Regions from separate parts of the Devosia sp. MC521 genome, predicted to be linked through region 3. Evidence: predicted binding sites of a transcription regulator. Region 3 holds the regulator's gene; each other region holds the start of a gene.
The links. The regulator LexA, encoded in region 3, represses DNA repair genes until DNA is damaged. The targets are predictions, from matches to a motif close to TGTTCNNNNTGTGTTCNG.
Positions count from the first base shown of each region.

Region 1: the regulator LexA is predicted to act here: its motif matches at 2,498-2,515, upstream of ruvC (crossover junction endodeoxyribonuclease RuvC).
Region 2: the regulator LexA is predicted to act here: its motif matches at 2,320-2,337, upstream of H4N61_RS14415 (putative DNA modification/repair radical SAM protein).

Region 1 covers NZ_CP059902.1:2,894,150-2,898,441, forward strand. Annotated here, with positions in the region: gene ruvB (Holliday junction branch migration DNA helicase RuvB) at 1-994, opposite strand, end outside; gene H4N61_RS13910 (hypothetical protein) at 1,003-1,305, opposite strand; gene ruvA (Holliday junction branch migration protein RuvA) at 1,334-1,951, opposite strand; gene ruvC (crossover junction endodeoxyribonuclease RuvC) at 1,948-2,454, opposite strand; gene H4N61_RS13925 (GGDEF domain-containing protein) at 2,767-3,468, shown strand; gene H4N61_RS13930 (YebC/PmpR family DNA-binding transcriptional regulator) at 3,517-4,260, opposite strand.
Region 2 covers NZ_CP059902.1:2,996,165-3,000,456, reverse strand. Annotated here, with positions in the region: gene H4N61_RS14435 (DUF4344 domain-containing metallopeptidase) at 1-256, opposite strand, end outside; gene H4N61_RS14430 (DUF4344 domain-containing metallopeptidase) at 277-1,278, opposite strand; gene H4N61_RS14425 (DUF2200 domain-containing protein) at 1,417-1,773, opposite strand; gene H4N61_RS18380 (hypothetical protein) at 1,861-2,115, shown strand; gene H4N61_RS14415 (putative DNA modification/repair radical SAM protein) at 2,338-3,585, shown strand; gene H4N61_RS14410 (UdgX family uracil-DNA binding protein) at 3,591-4,292, shown strand, end outside.
Region 3 covers NZ_CP059902.1:1,630,843-1,635,134, reverse strand. Annotated here, with positions in the region: gene H4N61_RS07815 (ABC transporter ATP-binding protein) at 1-758, opposite strand, end outside; gene H4N61_RS07810 (BMP family protein) at 822-1,820, opposite strand; gene lexA (transcriptional repressor LexA) at 2,153-2,872, shown strand; gene H4N61_RS07800 (IlvD/Edd family dehydratase) at 3,258-4,292, opposite strand, start outside.

The DNA of each region.
Region 1 (4,292 bases), 1.3 Mb from region 3:
AGCCTTGCGGCACACCGCGCCCCATATGTTGGAACGCGATTGAGGTGAGCATGCGCCCACGCGGTGTGCGCTGAATAAAGCCCTGCTGCAAGAGGTAAGGCTCGACGATTTCTTCAATCGCATCGCGCGGCTCGGAGAGCGCAGCGGCGATTGTTTCGATACCGACGGGGCCACCATTGTAGAAATCGGCAATGGTTGTGAGATAACGGCGGTCGAGCTGATCAAGACCCCGGCTATCCACATCAAGACGCAAGAGCGCAGCGTCGGCAATCTGTCGTGTCACTTCATGAGCGCCGCCCACCATGGCAAAATCGATGACGCGACGGAGCAGGCGTCCGGCGATACGCGGGGTGCCGCGCGAGCGACGCGCGACTTCCATTGCGCCATCGGGCGACATTGGCATGCCGAGAAGGCGCGCACCACGCGTGACGATTTTGACCAGCTCTTCAGGCGTATAGAAATTGAGACGAACCGGTATGCCGAAACGATCGCGCAGTGGCGTGGTGAGTAGGCCGGCACGTGTGGTTGCACCAACCAGCGTAAACTTGGCCAGATCAATACGAACAGAACGCGCCGCAGGCCCTTCCCCGATGATCAGATCAAGCTGGAAGTCTTCCATAGCAGGATAGAGGACTTCTTCAATGGCCGGGTTGAGACGATGGATTTCGTCGATGAAAAGCACGTCGCGCTCTTCAAGATTGGTCAGCAGCGCCGCCAGATCCCCCGCCTTGGCGATCACCGGGCCCGAGGTCGCGCGAAAACCCACACCCAATTCCTTGGAAATAATCTGCGCGAGCGTGGTTTTGCCGAGGCCGGGCGGCCCCACAAACAAAACGTGGTCCAGCGCCGAACCACGCTGTTTTGCGGCCTGAATGAACACTTCCAGATTGGCGCGCGCCGCCGCCTGTCCGACGAAGTCAGAAAAGCCTGACGGGCGCAACGACACATCGAGATTTTCGTCGCGACCGGTGGAAGGGTTGGTAATTGAGGTCACGCGCAAGCTTACTTTATGTTGCGGACCGGAACACAGGCCGACCTTGTCGCCTGCTTGTTCTTGAGGTCCGGATTGGATCTTGTATTGCGAAAATGCAATTTCGTTAGGTAGTCAAGTCGCGCTTCGCACGACCAGCGCGGCAAGGGGTTATTCAAATCGTGGAAATAATAGGGCTTTGACGTCCCATCGGCTTCCACAAACCAAATCGCCACAGCGACAGCTTCATTTTGGTCGGCCTGCGCCGCCGTTACAGAGCTCGCCGCGCCGAGCATAACCAGTGCCACACATGCAGACTGAAGTTTCGTTGCCAAAATCACTCTCCCCCAATTTGGAGAGAGCTTAACTGCTCAGCTCGCGAAGTCCCAGACGAATAAGCTTTTCGGTCGCGGTATCGTCGCCTTCCTTTTGCACCACGCGTGCCACGGCAGCAGACGCCTGCTGGCTGGAATAGCCCAAATTGGTCAGCGCCGACACGGCGTCGGAAATATTGGTTGCGGCAACGCCTTCGCCAAGCGCGGCCTGCAAGCCCAGAGTGCCAGCATCGACAGCGCCAATGGCTGGAACCTTGCCCTTAAGTTCGGTCACAACACGCAGCGCCAGTTTGGGGCCAACACCATTGGCGCGCCCGATCATCGCCTTATCTTGCAGCGCCACAGCGCTCGAGAGTTCAGACGGCGTGAGGATCGACAGAATGGCCAAAGCCACGCGTGCACCCACGCCCTGCACGGAGGTGAGAAGATTGAACCAGCTCTTTTCAGCTTCGGTGGCAAAGCCATAAAGCCGGATCATGTCCTCGCGCACGATGGTCTCGATAAAGACCACACCAGCTTGGCCAACACTGGGCAATGACTGCAGCGTGCGGCCCGAGCAGAACACTTGGTAGCAAACACCACCGCAATCGATCAGCGTGTAATCATCACCAAAACTATCGACCAGACCTTTAAGCTTGCCGATCATGCATAGGCTCCCATGCGCATCGCTGAAACACGGTGGTGGGCGTGGCAAATTGCAATCGCCAAAGCGTCGGCTGCGTCCGCGCCCTTAAAAACAGCTGTCGGCATCAGAGTTTTGACCATGAGGCCAATCTGCGCCTTATCCGCGTGGCCCGTGCCGACAACGGATTTCTTGATGAGATTGGCGGCGTACTCTGCCACGGGCAGACCGCGCAAAGCAGGCGTCACCAAAACAACGCCGCGCGCTTGTCCAAGGATAAGCGCTGAGCGAGCGCCCGCACTCACGAATGTCTCTTCCACTGCGGCTTCATCTGGCTGATGAGCGTCCAATACGCCATTTAGCCCTTCGGACAAAAATGCCAGCCGGGAGGCCAGTTCGCCTGTTGTTGGCGGGGTGAGCGTGCCACCAGCGACAAAGCGCAAACGATTGTCCTGCGCCTCGATAACGCCCCAGCCACAACGGCGGATGCCAGGGTCGATGCCGATGATTCGAACGGGAGTGCTCATGGATTACCTTGTAGTCAACTTCGCGCAGCCTACCAAGGCTAAAGTGAACAAATTGGCAACAAACGATATACCAGTGGATGAATAAAGCTTTAACAATTCGGGCAAGCATTAATTGAGAAAGCCTCGCCTAGCGTCACGCGCATGCTTTTGGGGGCAAACGGCATGGACACACAGCGCGTTACCAACTGGCGACTTTCAGCTATTTTATATGCACGACAACGCCTCAAACGCGTTGCAAGCCACAGGAAATCTAGGCCATTTCATAGCTGGCCGAGCGTAACCCGTTGGAGCATTTTCGGCCCGGTTTGCTGCGTGGTCGTTTCGTGGATTGTGGTGGCTGTGTTCTTCTCGAGCGCAGAGCTCACATCCGATCTTTCGATCCGCCTGTTTGGCGCGGCGACCCTCTCCCCGCTGCTGGTGGGTCTGCCCTTATTCTACTTGTTCACAATGCGAATGCGCCAGCTGGCGGTCGAAAACCTTCGACTGGCGCGCTTGGCCAATACCGATAGCCTCACCGGCTGCCTGAACCGAGGTGCGTTCACGGAGCTAACGCAGGAGTTTCTCAGTGACCGCGAAGGCACGCCCAGTGGTGCCCTTCTCGTTATTGACGCCGATAATTTCAAAGCGATCAACGATGCCCATGGCCATGATCAGGGCGACATTGCCCTGACCCTTATTGCGGCGACGTTGCGCCGTATTGTACGCACCGGTGCGCTGGTCGGGCGGCTCGGCGGCGAGGAATTTGGCGTTTACTTACCGGGCGCCAATCGCATGAGCGCCTTTCTGGTGGCAGAACGCATTCGCCGCGGCATCCGCAGGGCGAGCTTTTCACCGCGAGGCGTGCCCTGTCCGCTCAGCGTGAGTATTGGGGGCGCAAGTTTCGCCGCACCAATCAGTTTTTCAGAACTGTTCCGCTGTGCTGATCAGGGGCTCTATGCGGCCAAAAAGGCCGGGCGCAATATGGTGGAAGTAGCGGCCGTTTCTTTGCCCCCGGCCCCTGTGCGCCGCGCATAAAAAAATCCCCGCGCGAGGCGGGGATTTCAAATTCGAAATGCTGCTCAATTAGACGAGCTTGGCAGCGTCTTCTTCGCTCATGTCAAAGTTCGAGTAGACGTTCTGAACGTCGTCATCTTCTTCGAGGGTCGCGATCAGCTTCATCAGGGTTGCACCCTTTTCAGCGTCAATCGGCGTACGGTTCTGAGGCTTCCAGACGGCCTTGACCGTTTCAGCTTCGCCCAACACCTGCTCAAGCGCGGCCGAGACTTCGGCCATGCCTTCAAAGCTGGTGTAGATGTAGTGGCCTTCGTCGTCGCTCTCAACGTCATCGGCACCGGCCTCAATCGCCGCTTCCATGACCTTGTCTTCCGTACCGACTGCAGCCGGGTAGGTGATTTCGCCAACGCGATCGAACATGAAGCCGACCGAACCGGTTTCACCCAAGGCGCCACCGTTCTTGGAGAAGTACGAACGAACGTTCGAGGCCGTGCGGTTGCGGTTGTCAGTCAGCGCTTCAACGATGACGGCAACACCACCCGGGCCGTAGCCTTCATAGCGGATTTCGTCATAGTTCTCAGCGTCGCCACCGGACGCCTTTTTCACTGCGCGTTCGATATTGTCTTTTGGCATCGACTGCGAGCGCGCATTGGTGATGGCCAAACGCAGACGTGGGTTAAACGCTGGGTCAGGCTGACCCATCTTGGCCGCCACGGTGATTTCGCGGGCGAGCTTCGAAAATATCTTGGAGCGAATAGCATCGCTCTTGCCCTTGCGGTGCATAATGTTCTTGGCGTGGGAATGGCCAGCCATTCGTTACCTCGGCGAGAATTTGTAAAATCGGG
Region 2 (4,292 bases), 1.4 Mb from region 3:
CAAACGCTGGCTCGTTCTGCAGCGTCGTTCGTACGAGCGCTTCTGCGCGCGTTGTCGTTTCCTCGAAGGAGACGATGAACCGGTGCTCGCCGAGTTGCTGGCCGGCCGCTGCACCAGGTTCGAGAGCCTCAAGGTCGGCTTTTTCGATCAGGGTTGGCGTTTCAACGTTATCTGCGGCGCCGGTGTCCTGAGCCAAGACTGCGGTTACGCCAAGGGAGAGAACCGCTGTGGCAAGAACGAGAGATGTGAGTTTCATGTGTGTCTCCTCGTTCCCGCTCAGTTCGACTTCGGGGTCATGAAAGTTTCAATCAAATAGTCCCAGCTCGCCTCATATTTGGCATAGTCCATAGGGCACAGCCGAGCGCGCATCCACGGGATGAGATTGAGATCGTCCGCTCGGTTCAGCGCTTCAACCAGTGCAGGACCTGTGAAGGCGTCCGGGTTCTGCGCGGCGTAGTCGGCGATCATGGTGAAACCGGGCATTACTGGTAAGGAGTAAGCGTCGGGATCGGAACCAAATACCATGCAGAGCATGTCCATGCCGCGCTGTTGCGCTAAGCTGTGCTCATCGCCCCAGTAGTGGCGCGGCGCACGTTCCATCGGCAGTTCTGTTCTCATCATCCCATAGGCAGCCAAGAGGGCTAGGCGCGACGGGCGCTCCGCCAGAGCCTGATCCTCCTCATCGGAGTTGGTGACGATAAAGATTGCAAACTGATCGACCACATCTTCTTCGCGGCCGGTGATGGGCAGGTCGAAGAGTGTCACCATTCCATGGCCGATTTCGTGCAGGAGCACGAAAAGCGTTGAGCCAATGGTGACTTGGCGGTGGTCCGCCCATGGGAAAATTGGTGCGAACTTGTTGTCCAGCGTCGAATAATCATCAAAAAACTGGGCCGCGAGTTCGTAGCACATGGTTACGGTGTGGTCGTTGCGGCTCCAGTAGGCATTGGGTTCGCCGCACTCTTGGAAAATCACGGGCACGGTTTCAGGAAGGGCGATCTGGTCAGAAAGCTCATCGAGAACGCTGGCGAAAACGCCAGTCCGTTCAAGCATATTCTTGATCAGAGCGAGTTCGTTGTTCTGTGTCGGAGCGAACTCTAAGGTGAATCTATATTGGCCAAGTGCATCACCGACGACTTCCCCGGGGAGTAGTTCGAGCGGGACACCGGCTTCTAAAGCCATGAAATCTTGATTGGTCTCGCTTGGCTCTGCTTGCGCAAAAGCCGGATTTAGGGCCAAAGCCAACATCCCCACTGCGCCGAAACACGCAAGTCTCATACTTATTCTCCTGCCCGCAATTTGTGCTCGCTCAGTGATTTACGCTGATCGCCTAGGGCGCGGTCAAGGATGTTCTGTAAATAGTACTTACTGATTTTTGCCGGTATGCAGTGCGTTAGGATTGAGCACGGGCTTGGCTTAGCTTCGCATTATTTTATTGAGTGCTTTGCCTTTGGCCATTTCATCGACCAATTTGTCCATGAAGCGGATGTTCTGAACGGTCTGATTGTCGATGTCTTGAACGCGGACACCGCAGATCACGCCCGTTATGAGTGACTTAGCAGGATTGAGTTTTGGCGCTCGGGCAAAGAAGGCTTCAAGCGTGCGTTCATCTGCTATCGCCTCGCCCAGGCTCTGCGCATCGTGGCCGGTGAGCCAGAACAAGACCTGGTCGAGTTCCTCTTTCGAGCGTCCTTTACGCTCAATTTTTTGCAGATAGAGCACATAGATTTTGCCGAATGTGTAATTGAATAGGCGTGTGTGATCGCTATCCATGTTCTGGCTCGTCCCAGTTAAGAGTATGGTGTTTCACAAAACTTGCGAGACATTATTGGCTATGATGAAATCCCTGCGGAGGATTTCATGACGAAGAATATTTCTATTGTGGCTCTCGCGCTTATCGCGATTGTTTTCTGTTTTCCGGTATCTGACAGCTTTGCGCAAGAAGGAACGCGTTGCAACATTAAGGGCAACGTCAGCACTCGTGGCGAGAAGATCTACCACGTTCCCGGGCAGCGTTATTACGCCGAGACCCGCATTAGCGCGTCGCATGGAGAGCGCTGGTTTTGTTCCGAACAAGAAGCTCGGGCCGCAGGCTGGCGTCGATCGAAGGTGTGAAGGCGGCTATAGTTCGTGACATCGGCCGGCTGACCATTCCATTCGCGGCGGTAATGTCGTTGAATTGTGGTTCTGACTTCGGTTGATTGATCCTGCGTCTTTTTGTGGGTCGACATTCTGACAGGCTGTGAAGGGGCGGGGATAAGTCCACTTCACATTCCTGCAATCCTATTTTCATCCCGCCGCTTGTCGCGCTACAAGGGTGAGAACAAAGGATGAACAATGGCTCCGCTGACTCTCAACCGAAAGCTCGCTATTCTCGCCGATGCAGCCAAGTATGACGCGTCTTGCGCGTCGAGCGGCACGGAGAAACGCAATAGTTCGGACGGCAAGGGGATTGGCTCGACCGAGGGGAGCGGCATTTGCCATTCCTACGCACCCGATGGCCGCTGCATTAGCCTGCTCAAGCTGCTCCTGACCAATTTCTGCATCTATGATTGTGCTTATTGCATCAATCGTTCGTCCTCCAATGTTCAGCGCGCGCGGTTCTCTGTCGAAGAGATGGTCAACCTCACGCTCGATTTTTATCGTCGCAACTATATTGAAGGCCTTTTTCTATCATCGGGGATAATTAAATCGCCGGACCATACGATGGAGGAGATGGTGCGCGTGGCCAAAGCGCTGCGCGAAGTGCACCATTTCAAGGGCTATATCCATCTTAAGGTGATCCCAAATGCCGCGCCGGAACTGCTTATTGAGGCAGGGCGGTGGGCCGATCGCCTCTCGACCAATATTGAGCTGCCGACCGACGTGGCGCTGGAAACCTTGGCCCCCGAAAAGCGACCATCGGAAATCCGTACGGCCATGGCCAATCTGCGGGGCAAACTGGACGAGGCCAAGCCCGATAAAAAGCCGCTGTTGAGCAAGGCAAAAAAGCAGAAATTCGCGCCTGCCGGGCAGTCCACGCAGATGATCGTGGGCGCAGACGGGGCCAATGACAGCGCAATCCTTACCCGCGCGGCCGGGCTTTATTCGGGCTATCGGCTGAAGCGGGTGTACTACTCTGCATTTTCGCCCATTCCTGACGCATCGTCGCGCCTGCCGCTGAAGGCACCGCCGCTGATGCGGGAACATCGGCTCTACCAGGCCGATTGGCTTATTCGGTTTTATGGATTTGATGTTCCTGAAATTGTTTCGGGTGGGGATGATCAGGGGCTGCTCGATCTCGCGATCGACCCCAAATTGGCTTGGGCCCTGAAACAGCGACAGAATTTTCCCGTGGATGTGAACCGCGCCGATCGGGAAATGTTGCTGCGCGTGCCTGGGCTTGGCGTGCGTAGCGTCGATCGCATCATCGCTTCGCGTCGGTTCCAGCGCCTCAGGCTTGAAGATGTGGCGAAGATGGCCGCGTCGATCGACAAGGTTCGCCCCTTTATCGCTGCCTCCGATTGGACGCCGGGCGGGCTGACCGACGACGCAAAGCTTCGCGAAAGGCTCGCCCCGCCGCCTGAGCAAATGAGCCTGTTTTAAGCGCTATGTTGGCGATCCGACTGATCAAGCCCAACGATCTTGACGAATGGCGCGGCAAGGCGCGTCGCCTGTTGGCGGCAGGCGTTGCGCCGCATGACGTTGTTTGGCGCTATGGGACAGATCAAAACGGGCTGTTCGAAGCGGGTGAGGAGCTGCTGCCGGAAGCCAATGGCCCCGTGGGGTCCGTGCCGAAGGAATTTATTGAGCTGGCGCGTGGGGCGATACAGCACTCCGATCCTGCGCGGTTCGATGGGCTTTATCGTTTGTTGTGGCGGCTGCAAAAAGACCGCTCTCTGGTGCATGTCGCCTCTGATCGCGACATGCTTCTGCTGACGCGGCTTGCCTCCGGGGTGAGACGAGACAGCCACAAGATGAAAGCCTTTGTGCGCTTTCGGCGGCTCGAAGACGAGAGCTGCGCCAATGGCGAACATTTTGTCTCGTGGTTTGAGCCTGAACACTTTGTGCTCGAGGCGACGGCCCCCTTTTTCGTGCGCCGCTTTGCCAGCATGGATTGGGCCATTATCACACCCTATGCCAGCGCCTTTTGGGATACGGAGACGCTCACTTTTGGACCGGGCGGCCAAAAGAGCGATGTTCCGCAAGAGGATAGCGTCGAGGACGATTGGCGCACCTATTATCGGTCCATTTTCAATCCGGCGCGGTTGAAGGTGTCGATGATGAAATCGGAGATGCCGGTCAAATATTGG
Region 3 (4,292 bases):
TTCACTTCAGCCACAGCCTTGCCCACCATCAAATCGGCAATATCGCGCCGATCAGAATTTGCAGTGACGAGCTCACCCGCCTTGCGGCCGCCCCGCAGAACCAGAATACGGCTCGATACGGAGAGCACTTCTCCCAGCTTGTGAGAGATAAAAATAACGCCCAGCCCATTCGCAGCCAAGCGGCGCAGAACGGTGAAGAGCCCTTCGGACTCTTGTGGGGTCAGAACCGCGGTGGGTTCATCCAGAATAAGCACGCGGACATTGCGATAGAGCGCCTTCAAGATTTCAACGCGCTGCTTTTCGCCTACGGTGAGGCTGGCGACAGGACGGTCGAGGTCCACATCAAGCCCACTCTCCGCAATAATGGCTTCCACCTTCTTGCGCGCCGTAGATTTGCCGCCAAGCGCAAACATGCCCTCGGTGCCAAGACGAATATTGTCGAGCCCGCCGAGGTTTTCCGCCAGCGTAAAATGCTGGTGGACCATGCCAATACCGGCTTTCAACGCCGCGCCAGGCGAACCGGCAGGCAAAATTTGAAGGCCAGCCTCGCTCGCAACACGAACCACACCCTCATCCTGCACATAGTGCCCGAAGAGAATGTTCATCAATGTCGTCTTGCCGGCGCCATTTTCCCCCAGAAGGGCTAGGATTTCGCCCCGCTTGAGACTGAGATTAATCCCGTCATTCGCGGTGAGTTTGCCAAAGCGCTTGGTGATACCCTCAAGTGAGAGCACCACATCCCCCTGTTGGTCGGTCATTGCCGCCCCCAAAAAATAGAATAGGCCGGGCGTGGGAAAACCCACACCCGGCCAGAAAAAGGATTACATGCTGGAGCTTGGTTCAGCGTCGTTGATGTCGACCTTGAAAGTACCAGCAAGGATTTCAGCTTCCTTGGCCTTAGCGGCAGCTACTGCTTCCGCACCAGCAAGCGCTTCATCATAAACTGCGCTCGAACCACCGTGCTCGAGGAAGGCATAAATGCCGTAATCCGAAGCGGTGAAACTGCCAGCCTTAATGTCGGCAATTGCTTTGTTGATCATTGGCTCGCCGTGCCACAGCGCCGACGCCAGAATGGTGCCTGGGTAATCCGCTGCGGTGTCGATCACGTTGCCGATGGCCAGAACGCCGCGTTCCTTGGCAGCGTCAGACACGCCAAAACGCTCTGCGTAAAGAATGTCAGCGCCCGCATCGATCATAGCGAATGCCGATTCCTTGGCCTTCGGAGGATCGTACCAAGAGTTGATGAAGCTCACCGAGAACTTCACCTCTGGGTTGACCGAGAGTGCGCCCTGCATGAAGGCATTCATCAGACGGTTCACTTCTGGAATAGCGTAACCACCGATCATGCCGATCTTATTGGTTTCGGTCTTCATGCCCGCAACCATGCCGGTCAAATAGCTTGGTTCTTGGATGAAGTTGTCGAAGGTGGCGAAGTTTGGCTCAACTGGCTGGAGCGAGGACCCCATCAGGTACATCACTTCTGGGTATTCTTCCGCAACGGCACGCGCTGGCTGTTCAACGCCGAAGGCTTCACCGATCACCAGCTTAGCGCCCTGCTCCGAATATTCGCGCATGACGCGTTCATAGTCGGTGTTCGACACGTTTTCCGAATACACATATTCGATCTCGCCGCGTTCCTGCGCTGCGATCAGCGCGAGATGGAGGCGCGATGCCCACTGCTGCTCAACCGGAACGGTCCACACAGCTGCAATCTTGGTCACATCCTGCGCCAATACCGACCCGGTCAGCGACAGAGCTGCGACGCCGAGTGCGGCCGCCGAAAGAAAGGCGCGTCGACCGAATTTCGTTAGAGCGGTCATTTTAACCCCCAATGAGTGTGCAAAAAACGAACAAAAATCTCTCCTGCCTATCTAGCGAGCGAACACGCTTGGTTGGCAAGTTGAAAATTAAGGTTTTTTAAATCTGTTCCGTCTTGCTGACGAGTCGCATTTGCTCCTCAACGCCGCACTGTGCCTGTGACGCGTTTACGCATGTTTGGGGCTCGGGCTTGGATCGGCCAAAATCACACATCTATGCATGCGCATATTACAGCCGTTTGGCAGTTCTGACAGGAACATGGCAACACTTGCAGAACATTTGAGGAACACATATAGTCGTTCCGTCTATGTTCCGATTCTGGGGTCTGGGGCCGATGCTGACGAAAAAACAACACGAATTGCTGATGTTCATCCATGAGCGGATGAAGGAGAGCGGTATTCCTCCGTCATTCGACGAGATGAAGGATGCGCTTGATCTGGCGTCCAAATCCGGCATTCATCGTCTCATCACTGCCCTCGAAGAGCGCGGCTTTATCCGCCGCCTTCCCAATCGCGCCCGTGCGCTCGAAGTGGTGAAGCTACCGGATTCGATGAACCCGACCTTGGGCGGCCGCAAGGCAAAGTTCGAGCCCAGCGTCATTGAAGGCACTCTCGGCAAGGTCGCCGCGCCCCCAGCGCGTGCACTTCCATCCGCCGCTGACGATTATGCGCGCCCCATCTCCATTCCGGTTATGGGCCGCATTGCAGCAGGCACGCCCATTGAGGCAATCCAGACCCACTCGCACACCATCGCTGTACCGCCAGAAATGCTCGGCTCAGGCGAACACTACGCATTGGAAGTGCGCGGGGATTCGATGATCGACGCAGGCATTTTTGATGGCGACACGGTCCTCATCAAAAAGCAGGATACGGCTTCAAACGGCGAAATCATCGTGGCCCTTGTCGACGATGAGGAAGCAACCCTGAAGCGTCTGCGCCGCAAGGGCGATACGGTCGCTCTGGAAGCGGCAAACCCGGCCTATGAAACCCGTATCTTCCCGCCCGATCGGGTCCGGGTTCAAGGCCGTCTGGTCGGCCTGATGCGGAAGTACTGAATTGGCGGAGGGGCAAGTTGAAAAACTCTGCCCCTTTGTTCTGCGCAGCGTTGGTTCTTGTAACACGCCTCCACGATACTCCCCGCGCCCCGGAGTGGCGTATATTCTTCCAACGCCCGCTCGCCGACCTTCGACATCACAGGCGCTGAGCCAGTACACGCGCAAAGCCGAGCATTGCGCTCACGGCTAAGCCCGAGCGCCGCCTCCATTTTCATATATCCCCGCTCTAAAGAACGCGCCCCTTCGCGCCCTAAAAGGCCATGTCCGCGCCAAAGCTGACGCCCATAAGTGCCAGCCAAAAGCCACAGATAGGCCAATCGCGGCCACGCTGGCTGGACGCATAAAAAGGCCCGCTTTCGCGGGCCCTTTCTCACGCATATCGCGCTTAGTGATTGTCGCGTGGCAGACCTTCGGTCTGGGCAATGCGCTGGTACTTGTCGGCACCACGCAGAATGGCGCCGTCGCCCAATTGGCCGACCAGGCCGCGTTGGATTTCCTGCCAAGGGGTCTGATGCTTGGGGAATTTATATCCGCCCTCTGCATTCAGATCCAAACGGCGAGCAGCGATTTCCTCGTCCGAGATGAGGATGTCAGCTTCCCCCTTATTGAGGTCGATCCGCACCCGGTCGCCCGTCCGCAGGATCGCGAGGTTGCCACCAGCCGCCGCTTCAGGCGACGCGTTGAGGATCGAAGGCGAACCCGACGTGCCCGACTGACGACCATCACCGATACAAGCAAGGGACGAAATGCCCTTCTTAATCAGATAGCTAGGCGGACGCATGTTCACGACTTCCGCAGCGCCTGGATAGCCGATTGGCCCCGCACCGCGCATGAACAGCAGCGTGTGTTCATCGATAGCGAGCGAGGGATCGTCGATCCGGTGGTGATAGTCTTCAGGACCATCAAACACCACCGCCTTGCCCTCAAACATGCCCGGATGCTGCGGATCCGAGAGATAGCGCTCGCGGAACTCGGGGCTGATCACCGAAGTCTTCATAATGGCGTTGTCGAAGAGGTTCCCGCGCAACACGAGGAAGCCCGCTTCCGCCTTCATCGGATTGTCGAAATGACGGATGACCTTGTCGTCTTCAATCGGACGATTTCGGCAGTTTTCGCCAATCGATTTGCCGTTCACGGTTGGGGCGTTCTCGTGGATAAGCTTTTGTTTCATCAGCTCATTCACCACCGCAGGCACACCGCCCGCGTGGTAATAGTCCTCACCGAGATATTCACCCGCTGGCTGCAAGTTCACCAAGAGCGGCACCTTGTGCCCATGCTCCTGCCACTCGTCGATATTGAGGTCGACACCAATATGCTTGGCAATCGCATTGATATGGATTGGCGCATTGGTCGAGCCGCCGATGGCCGAATTGACCACGATAGCGTTGAGGAAGTTTTCCTTGGTCAGAATGTCCGATGG